DNA from 3 places in the Enterobacter sp. H2G27 genome. Region 2 is predicted to be linked to each of the others. Evidence: predicted binding sites of a transcription regulator. Region 2 holds the regulator's gene; each other region holds the start of a gene.

Region 1 (7,220 bases), 1.5 Mb from region 2:
ACATAAACTTCGAATGACGCACAAAAAGGTGCCTGCCGTCCAACTACTGATCATAGCGATGCTTTATCAGGCCAGGGCGAAACGTCGAGTTAGGCACCGCCTCATTCCATGACAAAGCCGGGTTTTTACCCGGCTTTGTTGTATCTGAAGGGCAGACTCAGTTACGCTCTGCGTAAACCCCCATTAAGAGAGTAATGCGTTGAAACGCTGGCCCGTTTTCCCCCGCTCCCTGCGGCAGCTCGTCATGATGGCCTTCCTGCTGATTCTGCTGCCGCTGCTGATCCTTGCCTGGCAGGCGTGGCAAAGTCTGAACGCGCTGAGCGCGCAGGCGGCATTGACCAACCGCACGACGCTCATCGACGCCAGACGCAGTGAAGCGATGACCAACGCCGCCCTGGAGATGGAGCGTAGCTATCGTCAGTATTGCGTGCTTGACGATCGAACGCTGGAAAAGGTTTATCAGAGTCAGCGCAAACGCTACAGCGAAATGCTGGACGCTCATGCGGGGGTTTTGCCTGACGACAGGCTGTATCAGGCGTTACGTCAGGATCTGAACGATCTCGCGCAACTGCAATGCAGTAACAGCGGCCCGGATGCGGCGGCCGCCGCACGCCTCGAAGCTTTTGCCAGTGCCAACACCGAGATGGTGCAGTCAACGCGTACGGTGATTTTCTCCCGCGGTCAGCAGCTTCAGCAGGAGATTGCCGAGCGCGGCCAGTTCTTCGGCTGGCAGGCGCTGGTGCTGTTCCTGGTGAGCCTCGGGCTGGTTCTGCTCTTTACCCGCATGATCATCGGCCCGGTGAAGGGTATCCAGCGGATGATCAACCGCCTGGGGGAGGGGAAATCGCTCGGGGATACGGTCGCCTTTAAAGGTCCCCGCGAGCTGCGATCCGTAGGCCAGCGCATTATCTGGCTGTCCGAGCGCCTGGCATGGCTCGAATCACAGCGCCATCAGTTCCTGCGCCATATCTCCCATGAGCTTAAAACGCCCCTGGCCAGCATGCGCGAAGGAACGGAGCTGCTGGCGGATGAAGTGGCAGGGCCACTTACGCCCGAACAGAAAGAAATTGTCGAGATCCTGGATAACAGCAGCCGGAATCTACAGAAGCTGATTGAGCAACTGCTGGATTACAACCGCAAGCTGGCTGACGGGGCGGTCGTACTGGAAAACGTCGAAATTGAACCGCTGGTGGATATGGTGTTATCCGCCCATAGCTTGCCAGCAAGAGCTAAAATGATGCATACCGGTGTAGAGCTGAATGCGCCGACCTGTCTGGCTGAACCCATGCTGCTAATGAGCGTGCTGGATAATCTTTATTCCAATGCGGTGCACTATGGTACTGAATCCGGTAACATTTATATCCGAAGCTATACGAAGGGTTCCCGGGTGTTTATCGACGTCGCTAACACCGGCACCCCGATCCCCGATGACGAAAAAACCATGATCTTCGAGCCCTTTTTCCAGGGGAGTCATCAGCGGAAAGGTGCGGTGAAAGGAAGCGGTCTGGGCTTGAGCATTGCCCGGGACTGCATACGACGCATGCAGGGTGAGCTAAACATTGCCACGGACGAACGTTCGGATGTTTGCTTCCGTATTGAACTGCCCCTGAGCCGGAAAAATCAATAAAATGAATCTATGTCTGGTGAGTATGTCACACGTCTTTTCCCGCGCCGTACGCGCGGTGTTTTCCCGCAGCACGCTTCGCCTGAGCCTGCCCTGTTTATTTCTGGCAGGGTGTGTTTCCCATGTGCCGCAAAGTGCCATTAGCGATAAACAAGAAGATAAATGGCCCGATAACCAGCTGGCCGATTTCCTCTCGACCCGCTGCGAAGACATCTGGAACCTGTCAGGGCATGACGTCGAAAGCAACCCGCTGTTCTGGCTGCGTGGAATAGATTGCGCCCAGCGTCTGGCGCCGGTAGACGCCCGCTCGAAGGCGGCGATGCTGGACGACGACACCTGGCAGGACGCTTTCAAGCGCGGCATTTTGCTGGCTGATGCCAAAATCACCCCCGTCGAACGCCGCGTCAATGTAACCCGACTGGACACGTTTGTGGTCAATCTACCCGTACAGGTACGCCCGGTATACCAGCTCTGGCGCGATGGCCAGACGCTACAGCTTCAGCTTTCTGAAGAGCGCTCCCGCTACAGCAAGCTGCAACAGTCAACCGACAGCGAGCTTGATACGCTGCGTCAGCAGCAGCAACATTTACGTACCCAGCTGGATACCACGACGCGTAAGCTGGAGAACCTGACCGATATCGAAAGACAGCTCTCGTCGCGTAAATATCAGCCGGGGAGTTCATCCGCTGCGCCGGACAGCGATACGCCGAAACAAGAGGACGTGAAGCATGACGAGCCGTAAACCAGCCCATCTCTTACTGGTGGATGACGATCCCGGGCTATTAAAGCTGCTGGGGATGCGTCTGGTGAGTGAGGGCTACAGCGTCGTGACCGCGGAAAGCGGGCTGGAGGGGCTGAAAATTCTCAGCCGCGAGAAAATCGATCTGGTGATAAGCGACCTGCGGATGGATGAAATGGACGGCCTGCAGCTGTTCGCGGAGATCCAGAAGCAGCAGCCGGGTATGCCCGTGATTATCCTGACCGCGCACGGGTCTATCCCGGATGCGGTTGCCGCGACGCAGCAGGGGGTATTCAGCTTTCTGACCAAGCCAGTGGACAAAGACGCGCTGTATAAGGCTATCGACAGCGCGCTGGAACATGCCGCCCCGGCGGGGGATGAAGCGTGGCGGGAGTCTATCGTCACCCGCAGCCCCGTGATGCTGCGCCTGCTAGAGCAGGCGAGGATGGTGGCGCAGTCTGACGTCAGCGTGCTCATCAACGGCCAGAGCGGAACCGGGAAAGAGATCCTGGCGCAGGCGATCCATAACGCCAGCCCGCGCAGCAAGAACGCTTTTATTGCGATTAACTGTGGCGCGCTCCCGGAGCAGCTGCTTGAATCCGAACTGTTTGGTCACGCCCGCGGCGCATTCACCGGGGCGGTAAGCAGCCGGGAAGGGCTATTCCAGGCCGCGGAAGGTGGCACGCTGTTCCTGGACGAGATTGGTGACATGCCCGCGCCGCTGCAGGTCAAGCTGCTGCGCGTGCTGCAGGAGCGCAAAGTGCGCCCGCTGGGCAGCAACCGCGATATCGATATTAACGTGCGAATTATTTCGGCGACCCATCGCGATCTGCCAAAAGTGATGGCCCGCAACGAGTTTCGCGAAGATCTCTACTACCGTCTGAACGTGGTTAATCTGAAGATCCCTGCGCTTGCGGAACGTGCGGAAGACATTCCGCTGCTGGCGAACCATCTTTTGCGCCAGGCGGCCGACCGCCATAAACCGTTCGTGCGCGCATTTTCCACCGATGCGATGAAGCGGCTGATGGCCGCAAGCTGGCCGGGTAACGTGCGTCAGCTGGTGAACGTGATTGAGCAGTGCGTGGCGCTGACCTCGTCACCGGTGATCAGCGACGCGCTGGTGGAGCAGGCGCTGGAAGGGGAAAACACGGCTCTGCCGACGTTTGCAGAAGCGCGCAATCAGTTCGAACTGAACTATCTGCGCAAGCTATTGCAGATCACTAAAGGCAACGTGACCCACGCGGCGCGCATGGCCGGACGCAACCGCACCGAATTCTACAAGCTGCTGTCACGTCATGAGCTTGAAGCGAACGATTTTAAAGAGTAGTACCGCAAAATTCGCTTGAATATGATACTGTGAGCAATCGATTACGAGGCAGCTTACAGGCAAGAGTTTAAGGACCCACCATGAAAAAGATTGATGCGATTATTAAACCTTTCAAACTGGATGATGTGCGTGAAGCGCTGGCGGAAGTCGGCATCACCGGGATGACCGTGACGGAAGTGAAAGGTTTTGGTCGTCAGAAGGGCCACACCGAGCTTTACCGTGGCGCAGAGTACATGGTCGACTTTCTGCCGAAAGTGAAAATTGAAATCGTGGTCAGCGACGATATCGTCGATACCTGTGTGGACACCATTATCCGCACGGCGCAGACCGGCAAGATTGGCGATGGTAAAATCTTCGTCTTCGACGTGGCGCGCGTGATCCGTATCCGTACCGGCGAAGAAGACGACGCGGCGATTTAAATATTTTCCAGGCCGGGTAAGGCGCAGCCGCCATCCGACGAAAAAAGCCCCTCAAACGAGGGGCTTTTTGCATTACAGCACCTTATGCGGGCCGAAGCATTCGTAATGAATGTTGTCCTTGTTCACGCCCAGCTCAACCAGCTGCTTCGCGGCATACTGCATAAACGCCACCGGTCCACAGACGTAGAACTGCATCTCCGGTGCGCTGAATAGGCCTTCGTGCTGGCTAAGATTCATCAGACCTTCGCTGTCAAAGCGGGCAGCTACGCGGTCAGCTTCCGTCGGCAGGCGATACCAGGTGTGCGCGGTGAAGCGCGGCAGGGAGGCCCCGAGCGTTTTCACCTCATCCGCAAAAGCGTGCACGTCGCCGTTTTCGGCTGCATGGAACCAATTAACCTGCGCCCCGTGGTGTGATCTTGCCAGCGTATCGAGCATCGCCAGCATCGGCGTTTGGCCGACGCCCGCAGAGATCAGCGTGACCGGCGTATTGGTGTCAACGGCCATAAAGAAATCGCCCGCCGGCGCGGCCAGATGCACCACGTCGCCCACGTTAGCTTCGTTGTGCAGCCAGCTGGAAACCTGACCGCCGTCCTCACGCTTCACCGCAATGCGGTAGCCTTTGCCGTTTGGCTTGCGGGTAAGGGAATACTGGCGGATCTCCTGATGCGGGAATCCTTCAGGCTTCAGCCACACGCCCAGATACTGCCCTGGCTGGTAATCGGCCACCGGTTGACCGTCCACCGGCTCAAATTCGAAGCTGGTGATTAACGCGCTGCGCGGCGTTTTCTCAACGATGCGGAACGCGCGCGTGCCTTTCCAGCCGCCGTTCTTGCTGGCGTTTTCGCTGTAGATCTGCGCTTCACGGTTGATAAACACGTTTGCCAGTACCCCGTAGGCTTTACCCCAGGCGTCCAGCACCTCCTGACCCGGGCTGAACATCTCGTCCAGGGTTGCCAGCAGGTGTCCGCCCACAATGTTGTACTGTTCAGGTTGGATCTGGAAGCTGGTATGTTTCTGCGCGATTTTTTCCACCGCAGGCAGCAATGCTGGCAGGTTTTCAATATTGCTGGCGTAGGCCGCGATGGCGTTGAACAGCGCTTCACGCTGATCGCCGTTACGCTGGTTGCTCATGTTGAAAATTTCTTTGAGCTCCGGGTTGTGCGTGAACATGCGATCGTAGAAATGGGCGGTGAGTTTAGGGCCGGTTTCCACCAGCAGGGGAATGGTGGCCTTTACGGTAGCGATGGTTTGAGCGTCGAGCATAGCTGCTTCCTTCCGATGTGACTTTAATGATGTATTTTAAATGCATCTTATAAAAAATACCCCTGCGTTGTAAATGGTTCTTTGCAAGATGAAAAATATGCATCACAAACCTGAAAAGAAATCCGCTGGAAAGGGCGAGAGCTTTATTCCTCAAACCCTTGCGTGGCGGGTAGGAAAACGTTTGCGTAAAATCGTTTGTCAAGACCTGTTATCACAGAACTAATCAGTTATACTGTTGCCCGTCGTCCAACAGGACTGCCTTTTCAGGCCAAAATTTACTTGTTAGCTGAGTCAGGAGATGCGGATGTTAAAGCGTGAAATGAACATTGCCGATTATGATGCCGAACTGTGGCAGGCTATGGAGCAGGAAAAAGTACGTCAGGAAGAGCACATCGAACTGATCGCCTCCGAAAACTACACCAGCCCGCGCGTTATGCAGGCGCAGGGTTCTCAGCTGACCAATAAATACGCTGAAGGTTACCCGGGCAAACGCTATTACGGCGGTTGCGAGTATGTTGATATCGTTGAGCAGCTGGCTATCGACCGTGCGAAAGAACTTTTTGGCGCTGACTACGCAAACGTGCAGCCGCACTCTGGCTCTCAGGCTAACTTCGCGGTCTACACCGCGCTGCTGCAGCCGGGCGATACCGTTCTGGGGATGAACCTGGCGCAGGGCGGCCACCTGACTCACGGCTCCCCGGTTAACTTCTCCGGCAAACTGTACAACATCATCCCTTACGGTATTGATGAGTCCGGTAAAATTGACTACGAAGACATGGCGAAGCAGGCTAAAGAGCACAAGCCGAAGATGATCATCGGTGGCTTCTCTGCTTACTCCGGTATCGTTGACTGGGCAAAAATGCGCGAAATCGCAGACAGCATCGGTGCTTACCTGTTCGTTGACATGGCGCACGTTGCGGGTCTGATCGCCGCAGGCGTTTACCCGAACCCGGTTCCACACGCTCACGTTGTGACCACCACCACCCACAAAACCCTGGCGGGTCCACGCGGTGGCCTGATCCTGGCGAAAGGCGGTGACGAAGAGCTGTACAAAAAACTGAACTCCGCGGTGTTCCCAAGCGCGCAGGGTGGCCCGCTGATGCACGTTATCGCGGCAAAAGCGGTAGCGCTGAAAGAAGCGATGGAGCCAGAGTTTAAGGTTTACCAGCAGCAGGTTGCTAAGAACGCCAAAGCGATGGTGGAAGTGTTCCTGAACCGTGGCTACAAAGTGGTATCCGGCGGTACTGAAAACCACCTGTTCCTGTTGGATCTGGTTGATAAGAACCTGACCGGTAAAGAAGCTGACGCTGCCCTGGGCCGCGCCAACATCACCGTGAACAAAAACAGCGTGCCAAACGATCCGAAGAGCCCGTTCGTGACCTCCGGTATTCGTATCGGTTCTCCGGCCGTAACTCGCCGCGGCTTTAAAGAAGCGGAAGTGAAAGAGCTGGCTGGCTGGATGTGTGACGTTCTGGACAACATCAATGACGAAGCGGTTATCGAGCGCGTCAAAGGTAAAGTTCTGGATATCTGCGCACGCTTCCCGGTCTACGCATAATTCCTCTGCCCTCCAGAAATAAAAAAGGCCGCGCTTGCGGCCTTTTTTATGGCTTAACGCCGGTCCAGGGAAATAGCTCCCGGCCCAACAATGGCGAGCAAAATAAAGGCGCCAGCAATACTGACGTTCTTATAGAAGTTAATCATATTCGGCACGACCGCATCACCGGTCATATCCCAGTAATGGTGACCGATAATCGCCGTGCCCAGGGTATAGAACACAAACAGTACCGCGAGAGGACGGGTGAAAAAGCCCAGTACGATCAGAATGGCGGCAGGCACTTCCATCAC
Region 2 (7,220 bases):
TGAAACCGGCGCGTCGATTGCCCATAACGGCTGCTGCCTGACCGTTACCGAAATTAACGGCAACCAGATTAGCTTTGATTTAATGAAAGAGACGCTGCGCATCACTAACCTGGGCGAGCTGGTGGTAGGCGATACCATCAACGTTGAGCGCGCGGCGAAGTTCAGCGATGAGATTGGCGGTCATCTTATGTCGGGGCACATCATGACCACCGCCGAAGTGGCGAAAATCGTGACCTCGGAAAATAACCGTCAAATCTGGTTTAAAATGCAGGACCCGTCATTAATGAAATACATCCTCTATAAAGGATTTATTGGCATTGACGGGATTAGCCTGACGGTAGGGGAAGTGACGCCAACGCGTTTTTGCGTGCATTTAATTCCTGAAACGCTGCAGCGCACCACGCTGGGCGCGAAAAAACTGGGGCATCGCGTGAATATCGAAATCGATCCTCAGACCCAGGCTGTGGTGGATACGGTTGAGCGCGTGCTGGCAGCAAAAGAAGCCGCAATAATAAAGACCGCCGAAGAGGAATAAAAAAATAACCCCGGATATCCGGGGTTATTTTTTTAGCGTGCGACACGCAGTCCGTGTTCTATCCCACGGCTGAATACCACCTGCCAGAGCTGAATATCCCGTGCGCGAAACGCCCCCGCGCAGGCATTCAGATAATAGCTAAACATTCGTTTGAATCGTTCAGAATAGTTGTCCGCAATCTCTGGCCAGGCTTTCTGGAAACGTTCATGCCATGCCATTAAGGTGGTGTCGTAGTCCGCGCCAAAGTTATGCCAGTCTTCCATCACGAAATGGGGTTCACTGGCGTTGGCAATCTGGCGAACGGACGGTAAACAGCCATTCGGAAAGATGTATTTGTTGATCCACGGGTCAACGTTGTTGTCGGTCCGCTTAGAGCCGATGGTGTGCAGCAGGAAGAGCCCGTCCGGTTTCAGATTACGATCCACCACCTCAAAGTAGGTATCGTAGTTTTTTGGCCCCACGTGCTCGAACATGCCGACGGAAACGATCCGGTCGAACTGCTCGTTCAGGTCGCGGTAGTCCTGCAGCCGGATATCCACATCGAGACCCTGGCAGCGCTCTCGCGCCATTTTTTGCTGTTCCGCTGAGATCGTCACGCCGACCACGCTGACGCCATAGTGCTTCGCCATAAAATACGCCAGCCCGCCCCAGCCGCAACCGATATCCAGCACGCGCATGCCGGGCTGTAGCTGCAGTTTTTCACTGATCAGACGCAGCTTGGCCTGCTGAGCCTCTTCAAGCGTCGAGGCCTCTTTCCAGTAGGCGCAGGAGTATTGCATGAAAGGGTCCAGCATACGGCTGAACAAATCGTTGCCAAGATCGTAATGTTCTTTGCCAACGATCCACGCGCGTTTTTTACTCTGGAGATTGAAAAGTCGGGCAGAGGCGACGCGCAGGGTGTCTTTCAGGTTGCGAGGGAGTTGATTTTCAAGACCGGCACGCAACACGCTGGCGAAAAAGGTATCCAGACGTTCACACTCCCACCAGCCGTCCATGTAGCTTTCTCCCAGGCCTAACGACCCTTCCCGCAACACGCGTTTAAAAAAGTCGGGATGTTTAACCTGAGGATCGGATGGCGATGATCCATTGATAGTGATGCCTGCTCGACCTAACAGTTCACTGACGATCCGGGACCAGTTATCGTCCGGAACGCTGACTTCTTCTATACACGATGAACTCATAGCTTCTCCATCACCCTACTGTGATCAGAACCTTAAAACAGCGTAGACGCTTTTTTTGGTTTGTGAGAAATCTCACGGTAAATACCGCGAGGCTAGTATCCGACGTAGAACAGAGGAAGGGAGATAACCCTTGCCGAAATGCCTTCCATGGTAAAACGGGAGCACTCCGGCTCCCGTTAACACTTAATATTTATCGTATTTAATCGAACCAAATTTAGTATAGGCTTCAAAATTTGGTGATTCAATAGAAAATTGTTAGCAACCTAATCACTGAAATATAACATGATTTCTGGCGCAATCAGGCATGCGAGGTTTCCACCTGAGCACCGTTATCCTGCTCACGCTGCGCGGAGGCCTGCATGCGATAGCCCAATACCGCCAGCGCTACGGTGAACAGCATCACGCTGGTGGTGGTCAAAAGCGGCGTAGCAATCAGCGCCGAGACCACCAGGCTTGCCAGGAAGCACAAACCCAGCTGCAGGGTGTTCTGCAGCGCGGCGGCGCGGCCTGTTGCCTGCGGGAATGGACGCAGCGCCTGCGCCACAACGATAGGGTAAATCGCCCCGTTCGCAATGGCCATCACGCAGAACGGGATCAAAATTTCGGCCAGACCGGCACCCGGAATAAAGCCAACGGCCCAGGTCCCGATGACGCTCAGCGCATACAGCACCAGCAGCCACGGCAGCATCTGCTGGCCTTCCCATTTTTGCAGCGCCGCGCGACAGCCGTACCCGCCCACAAGGAACGCGATTGTCTGCGGAACATAGCTCAGGCCGATGGCTGCCGGGCTGTAGCCCATATCGTGCAGAATGAACGGCGAGCCGGTGAGCCATGCGAAGAAGCTTGCCGAGCAGGCGGCATAGATCAGGACATTCCCGCGATACGCTTTGGCGCTCAACAGTGAGGTGAAGGTAATCGGCTTCGCGTCGGCATGCGCCTCTTTTTTATGCGCAGGCTTGAGGGCAAACGCCGGCAGCATCAGCACCAGCGTGATGGCAAACAGCGTGGCAAAAATGGCCTGCCAGTCAAAGTGCGCGAGGATCCAGCTGCCCAGCAGCGGAGCCAGGGCAGGGGAGAGGCCCACCAGCGGCATAATGGTGGCGAAAATACGGTTTGTGCGGTTAGCCGGGTAGTAGTCGGTCACCAGCGCCTGCCAGGTCACGGCCGCGGCACAGACGCCCACGGCCTGAACGAAGCGCAGCACCAGCAGCCAGGTGGCGTCGCGTACCCATAACATCCCCAGGCAGCCCACGGCAAAAATGGCCAGACCCAGCAGCAGTACCGGTTTACGACCAAAGCGATCCGAGAGCGGTCCCCAGAGCAGCTGTGCAAAAGCAAAACCGGCGAGGAACAAACTCAGGCTGGCACTGATGGCGGCAGCGGGGGTTTGCAAATCTTCCTGCATCGCGGCAAAAGCCGGCAGGTACATATCGGTGGCCAAAAAGCCCAGCACGCTTAAGCCGCCGAGCCAGACTAAAAAACCGTTCCTGGGTTGCATTATTTTATTCTCCTGAGGAGGCAGGTATACATTGGCGCTGAGTGTAGGGAGTGCAAAGCCGCTTGTGAAACGCTAATATTTGGCGGGTGCATTCAAATTTTTTGCAGGCAGAAAATGTGGTCAGATTATTCTCTTGAAGTGGTCGATGCTGTCGCGCGTAACGGCAGCTTCAGCGGTGCGGCGCAGGAGCTGCACCGCGTCCCTTCGGCCATCAGCTACACGGTGCGTCAACTGGAGGAGTGGCTGGCGGTTCCGCTGTTTGAGCGGCGGCATCGTGACGTGGAATTGACGCCCGCCGGGGCGTGGTTTTTGAAGGAAGGGCGTTCTGTTATCAAAAAAATGCAGATCACCCGCGAACAGTGCCAGCAGATCGCCAACGGCTGGCGGGGACATCTTTCCATCGCGGTGGATAACATCGTGAAGCCGGAACGCACCCGACAGATGATTGTCGATTTCTATCGTCATTTCTCTGACGTTGAGCTGCGGGTCTCGCAGGAGGTGTTCAACGGGGTGTGGGATGCGCTGGCGGACGGCAGGGCGGAGATGGCGATTGGCGCGACGCAGGCGATCCCGGTCGGGGGACGTTACGCCTTTCGCGACATGGGGATGCTGAGCTGGAAATGCGTGGTGGCCAGCGATCATCCTCTGGCAGCGATGGACGGGCCGCTTAGCGACGATACGCTGCGCAACTGGCCCTCGCTGGTGCTGGAGGATACGTCCCGTTCATTGCCCAAGCGTATCACCTGGCTTCTGGACAACCAGCGGCGGGTGGTGGCTCCGGACTGGGAATCGTCGGCGACGTGCCTCAGTGCCGGACTGTGCGTCGCGATGGTGCCCGTTCATTTTGCGCGTCCGCGCATCGATACCGGCGAATGGGTTGAACTGACGCTGGAAAATCCGTTCCCGGACGCGGCCTGCTGCCTGACCTGGCAACAAAATGATGTCTCGCCCGCCATGGCCTGGCTGCTGGATTATCTGGGGGACAGCGAAACGCTGAACCGGGAATGGTTACGGGAGCCAGCGTAGCTGGCCCCGTAAAGGGATTAACGACGGTAGTCGCGGAACGGACCGTCCGCAACGGAACGGCGTTCAATCAGGCGCGGGTGAACTTCAATGGACTGCGACTCTTCGCGCTTGTTGACGATCCTGTCGAGCAGCATATTGAAGGCCGTTTCGCCCAGCGAATCTTTCGGCTGGTGAATGGTGGTCAGCGCTGGGGTGAAGAAGCGCGCGTTACGCACGTTGTCATACCCGATCACGGAAATATCCTGCGGTACGCGCAGACCCAGCTCATCGGCGGCGCAGAGCGCGCCCATGGCCATGATGTCACCCCCGCAGAAAACGGCGGTCGGACGGTGCGGCTGGGAAACGATCTGCTGCATCGCGCGGTAGCCTGATTCCGGCTCAAAGTCGCCCTGCACGATCCAGTTTTCCGGCACGTTGATCAGCGCTTCTTCCATCGCTTTCATAAAACCGGCAAGACGGCCCGCCCCGGTGTTGCGCTCCAGCGGACCCGGGATCACGCCAATCTCGCGGTGACCGCGTTCGATCAAATAACGACCGGCCATATAGCCGCCTTCAAAAGCGTTATCGATAACGGAATCGGTGAAGTCTGCGCGCGCTTCGCCCCAGTCCATCACCACCATCGGAATATGGCGATACTCTTCCAGCATCGACAGCACTGACTCCGGATACTCGGAGCACATTACCAGCAGGCCATCAACGCGCTTTTGCGCCATCATCGACAGGTAGGCACGCTGTTTTTCAATGCTGTTCCACGCGTTGCCCAGAATCAGGGTATAGCCTTTCTGGAAGCAGTTCTTTTCGACCGCTTCAATGATCTCGGCAAAATAGGCCGCTTCACTGCTGGTTGCCAGCAATCCAATGGATTTGGTGTGATTAACCTTGAGGCTACGCGCAACCGCACTTGGCGAATAGTGCAGCTCTTTGATCGCTGCCCAGACGGCGTTGCGCGTCTCTTCCGCCACAAAGCGGGTTTTGTTAATTACATGTGATACGGTTGTGGTGGAAACGTTTGCGCGTTTTGCTACGTCTTTAATTGTTGCCATTAAATGTCACTCCAGACCATATCCTAAGCTCCTGAAAAACTTGAAGGTAAACGTTTGCCTTCTCTCACCCTTATCTCGCAATGTTGAATTGCGGCACGCCGGGAAAACGACACGGGACGTCAGGAGGGGGTCAATGGCCGGTACGCTAATAAATTTAGCGTGGAATTTTGTCCTATCTTGATGAAAAGGGGAAGAGGTAAAGTGGTTATCAGTATAAATCCAGGAAGATTTTTGACGTAATCTGTGCAAAAATGAGCAAGCTCACTTTTCGTGTGGGGATTAAAAGGAGAAAAATTGATGAGTTCCGATCTTAAGTTTTCGCTGTTCACCACCGTTGTTGTGCTGGCTCTGATTGTTGTGGCCGGTCTGACGGCTGCGCTGCACTGATTTACGCGGAGGGAGAGCCTTCTCCCTCCCGACTCCCCGGATTGTTACTTCTCTGGCAAAAATCTTTTGCCATTTTGTTAACTTCTCATTTTTTGTGATTGATGTCATGCTTTCCGCTTCTTTGTTCTGTGTCACCACGTGACACGGCATCCGGAGTTGACGCATGAAAATCAATTTTCCCCTGCTGGCCCTGGCGATTGGCGCTTTTGGGATTGGCACCACTGAATTCTCCCCGATGGGGTTACTGCCCGTCATCGCCCGCGGCGTGGACGTCTCGATCCCCGCGGCAGGCATGTTGATCAGCGCCTACGCTATCGGCGTGATGGTGGGGGCGCCGCTGATGACGCTTCTCCTTTCGCACCGCGCGCGCCGCAATGCGCTGATTTTCCTGATGGCGATTTTCACCCTCGGCAACGTGCTATCGGCCATTTCGCCGGACTACACCACGCTGATGCTGTCGCGTATTCTGACCAGCCTTAACCACGGCGCGTTCTTTGGGCTGGGATCGGTCGTTGCTGCCAGCGTGGTGCCAAAACACAAGCAGGCGAGCGCCGTGGCCACCATGTTTATGGGTCTGACCATCGCTAACATCGGCGGTGTTCCTGCTGCAACCTGGCTGGGAGAAGCGATCGGCTGGCGTATGTCTTTCCTGGCGACGGCCGGGCTGGGCGTGGTCGCGATGGTGGCATTGTTCTTCTCCCTGCCGAAAGGCAGCGCCGGAGAACGTCCGGAAGTGCGTAAGGAGCTGTCGGTGCTGGTGCGCCCGCAGGTGCTTTCCGCACTGCTTACCACCGTTCTCGGGGCAGGGGCGATGTTTACCCTCTATACCTATATTTCACCGGTACTGCACGATATCACCCACGCAACGCCTCTCTTTGTGACCGCGATGCTGGTGCTGATTGGCGTGGGCTTCTCGATTGGTAACTATCTCGGCGGGAAATTTGCCGACCGTTCCGTGAGCGGGACGCTGAAGGGCTTCTTAACCCTGCTGATTGTCATCATGATCGCCATTCCGTGGCTGGCGCGTAACGAGTTTGGCGCCGCGATGGCGATGGTCGTCTGGGGTGCAGCAACGTTCGCCGTGGTGCCACCGCTGCAGATGCGCGTGATGCGTGTTGCGCATGAAGCGCCGGGCCTCTCATCCTCGGTCAATATCGGTGCCTTTAACCTGGGCAATGCGCTCGGTGCGGCGGCCGGTGGGGCCGTTATTTCAGGTGGTCTGGGATACAGCTTTGTGCCGGTGATGGGGGCAATCATTGCCGCGCTCGGCCTGCTGTTGGTGATGATGTCGGGTCGTAAACAGCCAGAAGCAGCCTGCGCTGCGGAATAAACCAAAAACGCAGAAGGGCGAACCCTTCTGCGTGTCTTTTACGCGGCGAAGTTCTTCGCCACAAAGTCCCAGTTAACCAGTGCCCAGAAGTGTTCCAGGTAGTTCGGGCGCGCGTTACGGTAATCGATGTAGTAAGCGTGTTCCCATACGTCCACGGTCATCAGCGGCTTCGCGCTGGTGGTCAGCGGGGTGCCCGCGTTAGAGGTGGATACGATAGCCA
Region 3 (7,220 bases), 1.2 Mb from region 2:
GCCGCGCCTTTGCCGTCGGCGAGGTTTTTCGCCAGATCGAAGGTGGCTTTCGCCTGGTTGTTGGCATCGTTCAGCACGGTACCGGCCATCGCACCGGATTTAACCAGCGCCAGCGCTTCTGGCAGTGCATCCACGCCGAATACCGGGATTGAGGATTTGTTGTGTGCTTTCAGCGCTTCTACCGCACCCATTGCCATCGCATCGTTGTTGGCGATAACGACTTCGATTTTGTTGGCATTAGGGCCGGACAGCCATGCGTCCATCTTATCTTTCGCCTGAGCGGTATCCCACATCGCGGTATCTAACGCCAGCTGCTGGGTTTTCAGGCCCTTGTCGTTCAGCTCTTTGATAACGTAGGTAGTACGCGCTTCAGCATCCGGGTGGCCTGGCTCGCCTTTCAGCAGCACGAACTGAATCTGACCGTCTTTATTCAGGTCCCAGTTCGGGTTCGCCGCCCAGTGTTTCGCGATCAAATCGCCCTGAATAATACCGGACTCTTTAGAGTCAGTACCGACGTAATACGCTTTGTCGTAGCTATCCAGCGCCTTACGGGAAGGTTCTTTGTTGAAGAAGACGATCGGCACGTTCTGACCGCGCGCTTTTTCAATGACCGTGCCTGCTGCAGCCGGGTCAACCAGGTTGATGGCCAGGGCTTTCACGCCTTTCGCCAGCAGAACGTCGATCTGGTCGTTCTGTTTGGACTGGTCATTCTGGGAGTCGTTCATCAGCAGCTGAACGTCTGGCGCTGCTTTCGCATCTTTCTCAATCGCTTTACGCACAACAGACATGAAGTTGTCGTCGTATTTATAGATGGTCACACCAATACGGGTATCCGCAGCGTGCGCTGCTGCACCAAAAAGCATGCTTGCCATTACAGCAGACAGGGTCAACACCTTCTTATTCATGGTATCTCCGGTTTTTTTATGCAGGGTAGTTCTTGTGAATAACGATCGGCGGGCAGGTGTTAATAAAACGTTACTGACAGCCGAAGTTCACTTATAAAATTTCTCTCTTCCGTGTTCGGTAACGCTCCAGAAATGCGTTTTATTCGTTGTTTGCGGCACATTGGCTATAGTGAAAGTGAATAATCACTGTTACATAGCGTTTCAGCCCCTAAAACGCTGACATCATAGTCAGCGCCTTGTTAAGATACTGTGAATTTACTCACAGATTGAAAACGGTTACATCACCTGATCTAATCAGTTAGTGATCGGAACCACAATTTGCCGGGACGCGACGGAGTGGCGACGTACTAAAGTCGGCATGAAACAGTGCGTTGCGCCCGGATCCAGCAGCCCTGCCGCTCCCTGTAATGCCAGCTCAGTCGCCAGTTTCGCCATAGAGGCAATGGGGTAGCGCACCGTTGTGAGCTGCGGGTCGGTGTAACGGGCAATCGGGATATCATCAAAACCAATGAGTGATAAATGCTGTGGCACCGCAATGCCGTTATCCTTCAGTGCCGTCAGGGCGCCAGCCGCCATGCTGTCGTTATAGGCAAACACCGCAGAAAGCTGCAGATTGCGACCCAGCAGCTCCACCATTGCCGCCTCACCGCCCTGCATGTCCGGCGTGCCGGTCCCCACCCAGCTTTCGGATGGCGTAATGCCGTGCTCTTTCAGGGCATTTTGCCACCCCTCGCGCCGCAGTTCGTCATCTTCAATCTGATGGCTGGAGGCCAGATAACCGATCCGCTGATGCCCGTTGTTGATGAGCATTTTCGTGGCCATCATGGCGCCGCTGACGTTATCCAGCCCGACGCAGCGGTGGGCATAGCCGGGGACAATGCGGTTGATCAGCACCATGCCCGGGATCTGCTCCATCAATCCGGTTAGCTCTTCATCGCTCAAGGCTTTTGAATGGACAATCAGGGCGTTACAGCGCTGGCGGATCAGCACTTCAATGGCATGGCGCTCTTTTTCCGCCTCATGATAGCTGTTGCCGATCAGGACATATTTCTGATGCTGCTGTGCCACCATGTCGACCGCTTTCACCAGCGCGCCGAAAAAGGCATCCGAGACATCCATCACCACCACGCCGATGGTGTCGCTGACCTGCGTCGCAAGCGCCTGGGCATTGGCATTTGGCCGGTACCCGAGCTGGGTCACGGCTTTCATTACGGTTTCTCGGGTTTCAGGGCTGACCAGCGCGCTATTGTTCAGCACGCGTGAGACGGTAGCCACAGAAACGCCCGCCTGACGGGCGACGTCACGAATGGTGATCATATTCACCATCCTTCAAAGGATTGCAGCAACTCACAGACACCCCCTGTGTTTAGCAAGGTGGCTATTTTGGCAGCGAGAGAAAGGGGACTACGTGAAGAAGCTCACAGTCATGAAAACGCTTACATCCGTTTTGTTAATGATTGTGATCCAGATCGTTATCTGGATGTGTTTTTCAATGATACCCCTGAAGCATATGCGGTTAACTGACGCCACACCCACTCCAGCGGTCCCTGGCGGAAATAGCGTAGCCAGAAAACAGAAAACGCCAGGTTTACCACCCAGACCGGAATAACAAACGCCAGCAGCGTAAGGCGGTCGAATTTCATAAACAGGCCAAAACGATAGAAAAGCGTGGTACATATGAGCGTTTGCAGGAGGTAATTGCTCAACGCCATTCGGCCCACGCAGGCGATAGCGCTGACAATCCACAGGCGGGAAAGCGAGGGCCAGAAGCCATAGATCAGCGCCGCGTAGCCAATGGTCTGGAACGGCGCGCTCAGTTCACGCGGCACCTGGAGCAGGAACGCGCACCAGCGGTAATCCCAGTGGATATGCCACTGCACAATCACCGCCGGGAGGTTAATCAGCACGCCAAGCAGCACCAGACCGGTGCCTGTGCGACGATAGTGACGCAGGCTGAATTCCCCTTTCAGCCAGCCGGTGCGCATCAGTGACGCGCCCATCAGCATCATGCCCGCCAGCTGCCAGCCGTATTGCGCGCCCAGCGCGAGGAGGTTATCCCCCAGCATATCCGCGCGGTTGCTTATCGCTTCCGTACCGCCTTTCAGCTTCCAGAACTGTTCGTACTGCAGGTTAGCGGCATCCGGGATCCAGGCACGATTTGTCGTCTCCCCGGAGATCATCCCCAGCAATAGCAGGACGCCAAGCCCCATGACATAGAGCATCACGCCGGTGTTGAACAGGCTTTTAACGCTGTGCGCATCGCGGATCAGCCGCCAGCAGATGAGCCCGACTAACCCATACGCGAGAAGAATATCACCGTCCCAGAAGAACAGGCCGTGGATAAAGCCGAGGATAACCAGCAGCGTCAGGCGCGACTGGATCCAGCGCGTGCCGCGTTTGAGGAGAAGCTGCAGGCCTGCGCCAAACAGCAGGGCGAAGAGCGTGAGGAATTTGACCTGCGCAAAGAGATCGAGGATTGCCCAGGTCCAGGCATCACTGCGGGTGATGTCGCCATACCACGCGGGATTGAGATACGCCGCCTTCGGCAAACCGAAGGCGGTAATATTAAGCAGCAGGATACCGAGAATGGCGACGCCGCGAACAAAATCGAGCGTGACGTTTCGCTCCATGGTCCCTGCCCTGTAAGACTTAGTTGTGATGACGTACGGCGCGCAGGAACTCCTGGCGGGTATTCTGGCTTGACTTAAACAGGCCGCCCAGCGAGGTGGTGGTCGTTGCACTGGTCGCATCACGCACGCCGCGCGCCTTCACGCAGTAGTGAACCGCGTCGATAGAGACGGCCACGTTATTGGTGCCCAGCAGCGTTTGCAGCGCGGTCAGGATCTGCTGCGTCAGACGCTCCTGCACCTGCGGACGCTGGGCAAAGAACTGCACGATGCGGTTGATCTTCGACAGGCCAATCACCGTATCTTTGGGGATATACGCCACGGTCGCTTTACCGTCGATGGTCACGAAATGGTGTTCGCAGGTGCTGGTCAGCGTGATATCGCGCACCGTCACCATCTCATCCACTTTCATCTTGTTTTCAATGACGGTGATTTTCGGGAAGTTGGCGTAATCCAGGCCGGAGAAAATTTCGTCGACGTACATTTTCGCGATGCGGTGCGGCGTCTCCATCAGACTGTCGTCACTCAGATCGAGATTCAGCAGCTCCATGATTTCGGTCATATGACCGGCAATCAGACGCTTGCGGGTTTCATTGTCCAAATCCTGTACGGGCGGACGCAGTGGCGTTTCAAGACCGCGCGCAACCAGGGCTTCGTGGACCAGGGCAGCTTCTTTACTGAGTGATGACATTTTATTCTCCTGCAGGTGTGGCGTCTTTTGCCCTCGTTGTGGCAAAAGTATGCGCTCATTGTGCGTGAGGCGACGCACATAATCCAGTATTCACGACGATAATTATTGCAATTGCTGTTGCCTTTCAGCGTGACGATTCCAGACCAGCGCTCCTCCAACGAACAGCGCCATACCCGCCAGGCCAAGCGCGGGCTCCAGGCGGTGGGTAAACCAGGTTGATAACGCCGAGGTGACGGGGCCAATCAACTGCCCAATCGCATACCCGGTGGTGAGCAGGCCTGCCATATAACGCGTGTGGTCTGGCGCCAGCTCGCGGCCGTATAAAAGAGAGAGCTGCACGGCACACAAAAAGCCGCCGCCCACCAGCAGCCCGCCCGTCAGCAACCCGCCAATCCCCGGCAGCAGCCAGGCCGCCAGCACGCCTGCGCCCTGTAACCACAGTACGATCGCCAGCCTGCGGTTAGCCGTTGAGGTATGGCGTAACAGAATACTGAGCCCAATGCCCACTACGGCGGCGAGACCAAAAATCGGCCAGACGAACTGCGCAAACAGGCTGCCGGGAAAACGCACCGCCGCCATTTGCGAGAGGAAGGTCGCCGGGAGGATATATCCAAAGCCAGCCAGACTGTAGCTCCAGACCAGGCGTTTTAAATCCGCCGTCAGCACCAGCGGCTCTGGTGCGGTGCCCGGTCGATGGAGCTGCCCGGATCGCGGCAGGTAGCGCGCCACCAGCGCAATCAGCACCAGCGCCAGCACGCCGTAGATTTGCCATGCCGCCCCGGCCGAAAGGGATTTCGCCTGGATGTAGACGGCGAGCAGCCCGCTCAGGGCAATGCCCGCCCCCGGTCCGGCAAATACGGCAGCGCTCAGGCCCGGTTTACCCAACTGCCCAAGCCGTTCGTTAGTCCAGGCGGCAATCAGTACCATCGACCAGCCGCTCATGCAGCCAATCACAAAACGCAGCAGGCCGTGTACGACGGCGTTATCCGCCGCCGCGGAGAGCAGCGTCAGCGCCACCGCGCCGGTGATGCCAAGCCAGAGGCGCGTTTCCACAAAGCGGTGCGCGCGCATGGCATCCCATGCGCCCACCAGATAGCCCAGATAGTTCATCGCCGCGACCAGACCCGCGCTGGTCAACGTAAGCTGCCCGGCAGCAATCATCAGCGGCACCTGAGGCGTAAAGGCAAAGCGTCCTATCCCCATCGCCACCACCAGAACGACAAACCCACTGAGCGCAATACGCAGCGCCATGACCGCTCCAATTGTTAAAGAAAAGTAAATTTATGATGCAGCATCTGGCCGTCAGGCGAAAGTGAAAGTTGCTCACAGGTCAATGAAAAGGCTGTATTATGGTTTTTATGAATACGCATTCTCATTAAGGAGCCCTGCATGGAACTGCTCGAAGAGCACCGTTGTTTTGAAGGTCGACAGCAGCGCTGGCGGCATGACTCCACCGTCCTGAACTGTGCGATGACGTTCAGCATTTTCCTGCCGCCGACGGAAAATCCGCCGGTTCTGTTCTGGCTTTCAGGCTTGACCTGCAATGACGAAAACTTCACCACCAAAGCGGGGGCGCAGCGTATTGCTGCCGAGCTGGGTATTGCGCTGGTGATGCCTGACACCAGCCCGCGCGGCGATGATGTGGCCGACGATGCGGGATACGATCTGGGCAAAGGCGCCGGGTTTTATGTCAATGCGACCGAGCAGCCCTGGGCGCGCCATTACCGCATGTATGATTACATTCGCGATGAACTTCCTGCGCTGGTGCAGTCGCAGTTTGCGGTTGGCGAGCGCTGCGCGATCAGCGGCCACTCGATGGGCGGACACGGGGCGCTTATCATGGCGCTGAAAAATCCGGGGAAATACGTCAGCGCGTCGGCCTTTGCGCCGATTGTGAACCCAACGCAGGTGCCGTGGGGGCAGAAAGCCTTCACGAACTATCTGGGTGAAGATGAAGCGAAATGGCTGGAATGGGATAGCAGTGCGCTGATGCTGGCCAGCAGCTCAGCAAATGCGATCCCGATGCTTATCGATCAGGGTGATGCGGATCAGTTCCTCGCCGGACAGCTGCAGCCTGCGGTGCTGGCAGAAGCGGCACGCCAGAAAGACTGGCCGCTGACGCTGCGCATTCAGCCGGGATACGATCACAGCTATTACTTCATCGCGTCCTTTATTGAGGATCATCTTCGCTTCCATGCGGAGCATTTGTTTGGCTAAGTGCAGCCGATTGCCGGGTGGCGGCTTCGCCTTACCCGGCCTACATTCGTGGGTTTTGTAGGCCCGGCAAGCGAAGCGCCACCGGGCATCCAGGCTACATCAGAACTTATAATCCACGCCGACAAAGTAGCGACGGCCATCTTCCGTGTAGCTGTAATCGTCACGGCTCAGATCTTTGTCCAGCAGGTTCTGCACGCCCGCGCGTAGCTTAACGGCTTTCGTTACCTGCCACGCGGCGCCGGTATTCCAGATGACATAGCCACCCGGCGTTGGAGCACTGCTGGTCAGCGCGCGTTTCTCACCGGTGTAGTTACCCTGAACATAGAACGACCAGTCCTGCGTTGCCTTCCAGTCAACGGTTCCGTTGGCGGTGTGGAACGGCAGATCGGACAGCGGCTTGTTGCCGCCGTTGCTGATATCACGACCGTCGTTGTAGGTGTAGTTCAGCGTCACCTTCCAGTCTTCAGCAACCGGGAACTTTACCTCTGTTTCCACCCCGCGGATGCGCGCCTTGTTTACGTTGTAATACCGGAAAATCGGTTCACCGTCAGCATTCAGTCCAACATAGTTAGTGTAGCCCTGGGCCTGTTTCGCATTGGCCGTACGGCTGATGCTGATACGGTCATCCACATTATTCTGGAAGGTGGTGACGCTGGCCTGCACGCCCTCTAACCAGCCCTCTTCCCCACTGTAGTACAGACCGAATTCAAAGCTCTCGCTGGTTTCCGGCTTCAGGTCCGGGTTACCAACAATCTCACAGGCACCGCGGCACGAGCCGGT

The links. Region 2 encodes PurR, which represses purine synthesis genes. Its sites were predicted from a motif close to CANGCAAACGTTTGCNTG; they were not measured.
Region 1: the regulator PurR is predicted to act here: its motif matches at 5,543-5,560, upstream of glyA (serine hydroxymethyltransferase).
Region 3: the regulator PurR is predicted to act here: its motif matches at 2,331-2,348, upstream of galS (HTH-type transcriptional regulator GalS).

What each region holds. Positions count from the first base shown of each region.
Region 1 is NZ_JBSVSI010000001.1:3,127,658-3,134,877, reverse strand. Features, by position in the region: gene qseE (two component system sensor histidine kinase QseE/GlrK) at 200-1,627, shown strand; gene qseG (two-component system QseEF-associated lipoprotein QseG) at 1,629-2,366, shown strand; gene glrR (two-component system response regulator GlrR) at 2,353-3,690, shown strand; gene glnB (nitrogen regulatory protein P-II) at 3,771-4,109, shown strand; gene hmpA (NO-inducible flavohemoprotein) at 4,182-5,372, opposite strand; gene glyA (serine hydroxymethyltransferase) at 5,677-6,930, shown strand; gene ACW9E7_RS14710 (DoxX family protein) at 6,984-7,220, opposite strand, start outside.
Region 2 is NZ_JBSVSI010000001.1:1,629,845-1,637,064, forward strand. Features, by position in the region: gene ACW9E7_RS07750 (riboflavin synthase subunit alpha) at 1-535, shown strand, start outside; gene cfa (cyclopropane fatty acyl phospholipid synthase) at 568-1,716, opposite strand; gene punC (purine nucleoside transporter PunC) at 2,015-3,214, opposite strand; gene punR (DNA-binding transcriptional activator PunR) at 3,329-4,240, shown strand; gene purR (HTH-type transcriptional repressor PurR) at 4,258-5,283, opposite strand; gene cydH (cytochrome bd-I oxidase subunit CydH) at 5,581-5,670, shown strand; gene ACW9E7_RS07780 (MFS transporter) at 5,834-7,000, shown strand; gene sodB (superoxide dismutase [Fe]) at 7,039-7,220, opposite strand, start outside.
Region 3 is NZ_JBSVSI010000001.1:2,785,002-2,792,221, forward strand. Features, by position in the region: gene mglB (galactose/glucose ABC transporter substrate-binding protein MglB) at 1-905, opposite strand, end outside; gene galS (HTH-type transcriptional regulator GalS) at 1,200-2,222, opposite strand; gene yeiB (DUF418 domain-containing protein YeiB) at 2,378-3,535, opposite strand; gene folE (GTP cyclohydrolase I FolE) at 3,555-4,223, opposite strand; gene ACW9E7_RS13210 (YbfB/YjiJ family MFS transporter) at 4,326-5,474, opposite strand; gene fghA (S-formylglutathione hydrolase) at 5,613-6,440, shown strand; gene cirA (catecholate siderophore receptor CirA) at 6,540-7,220, opposite strand, start outside.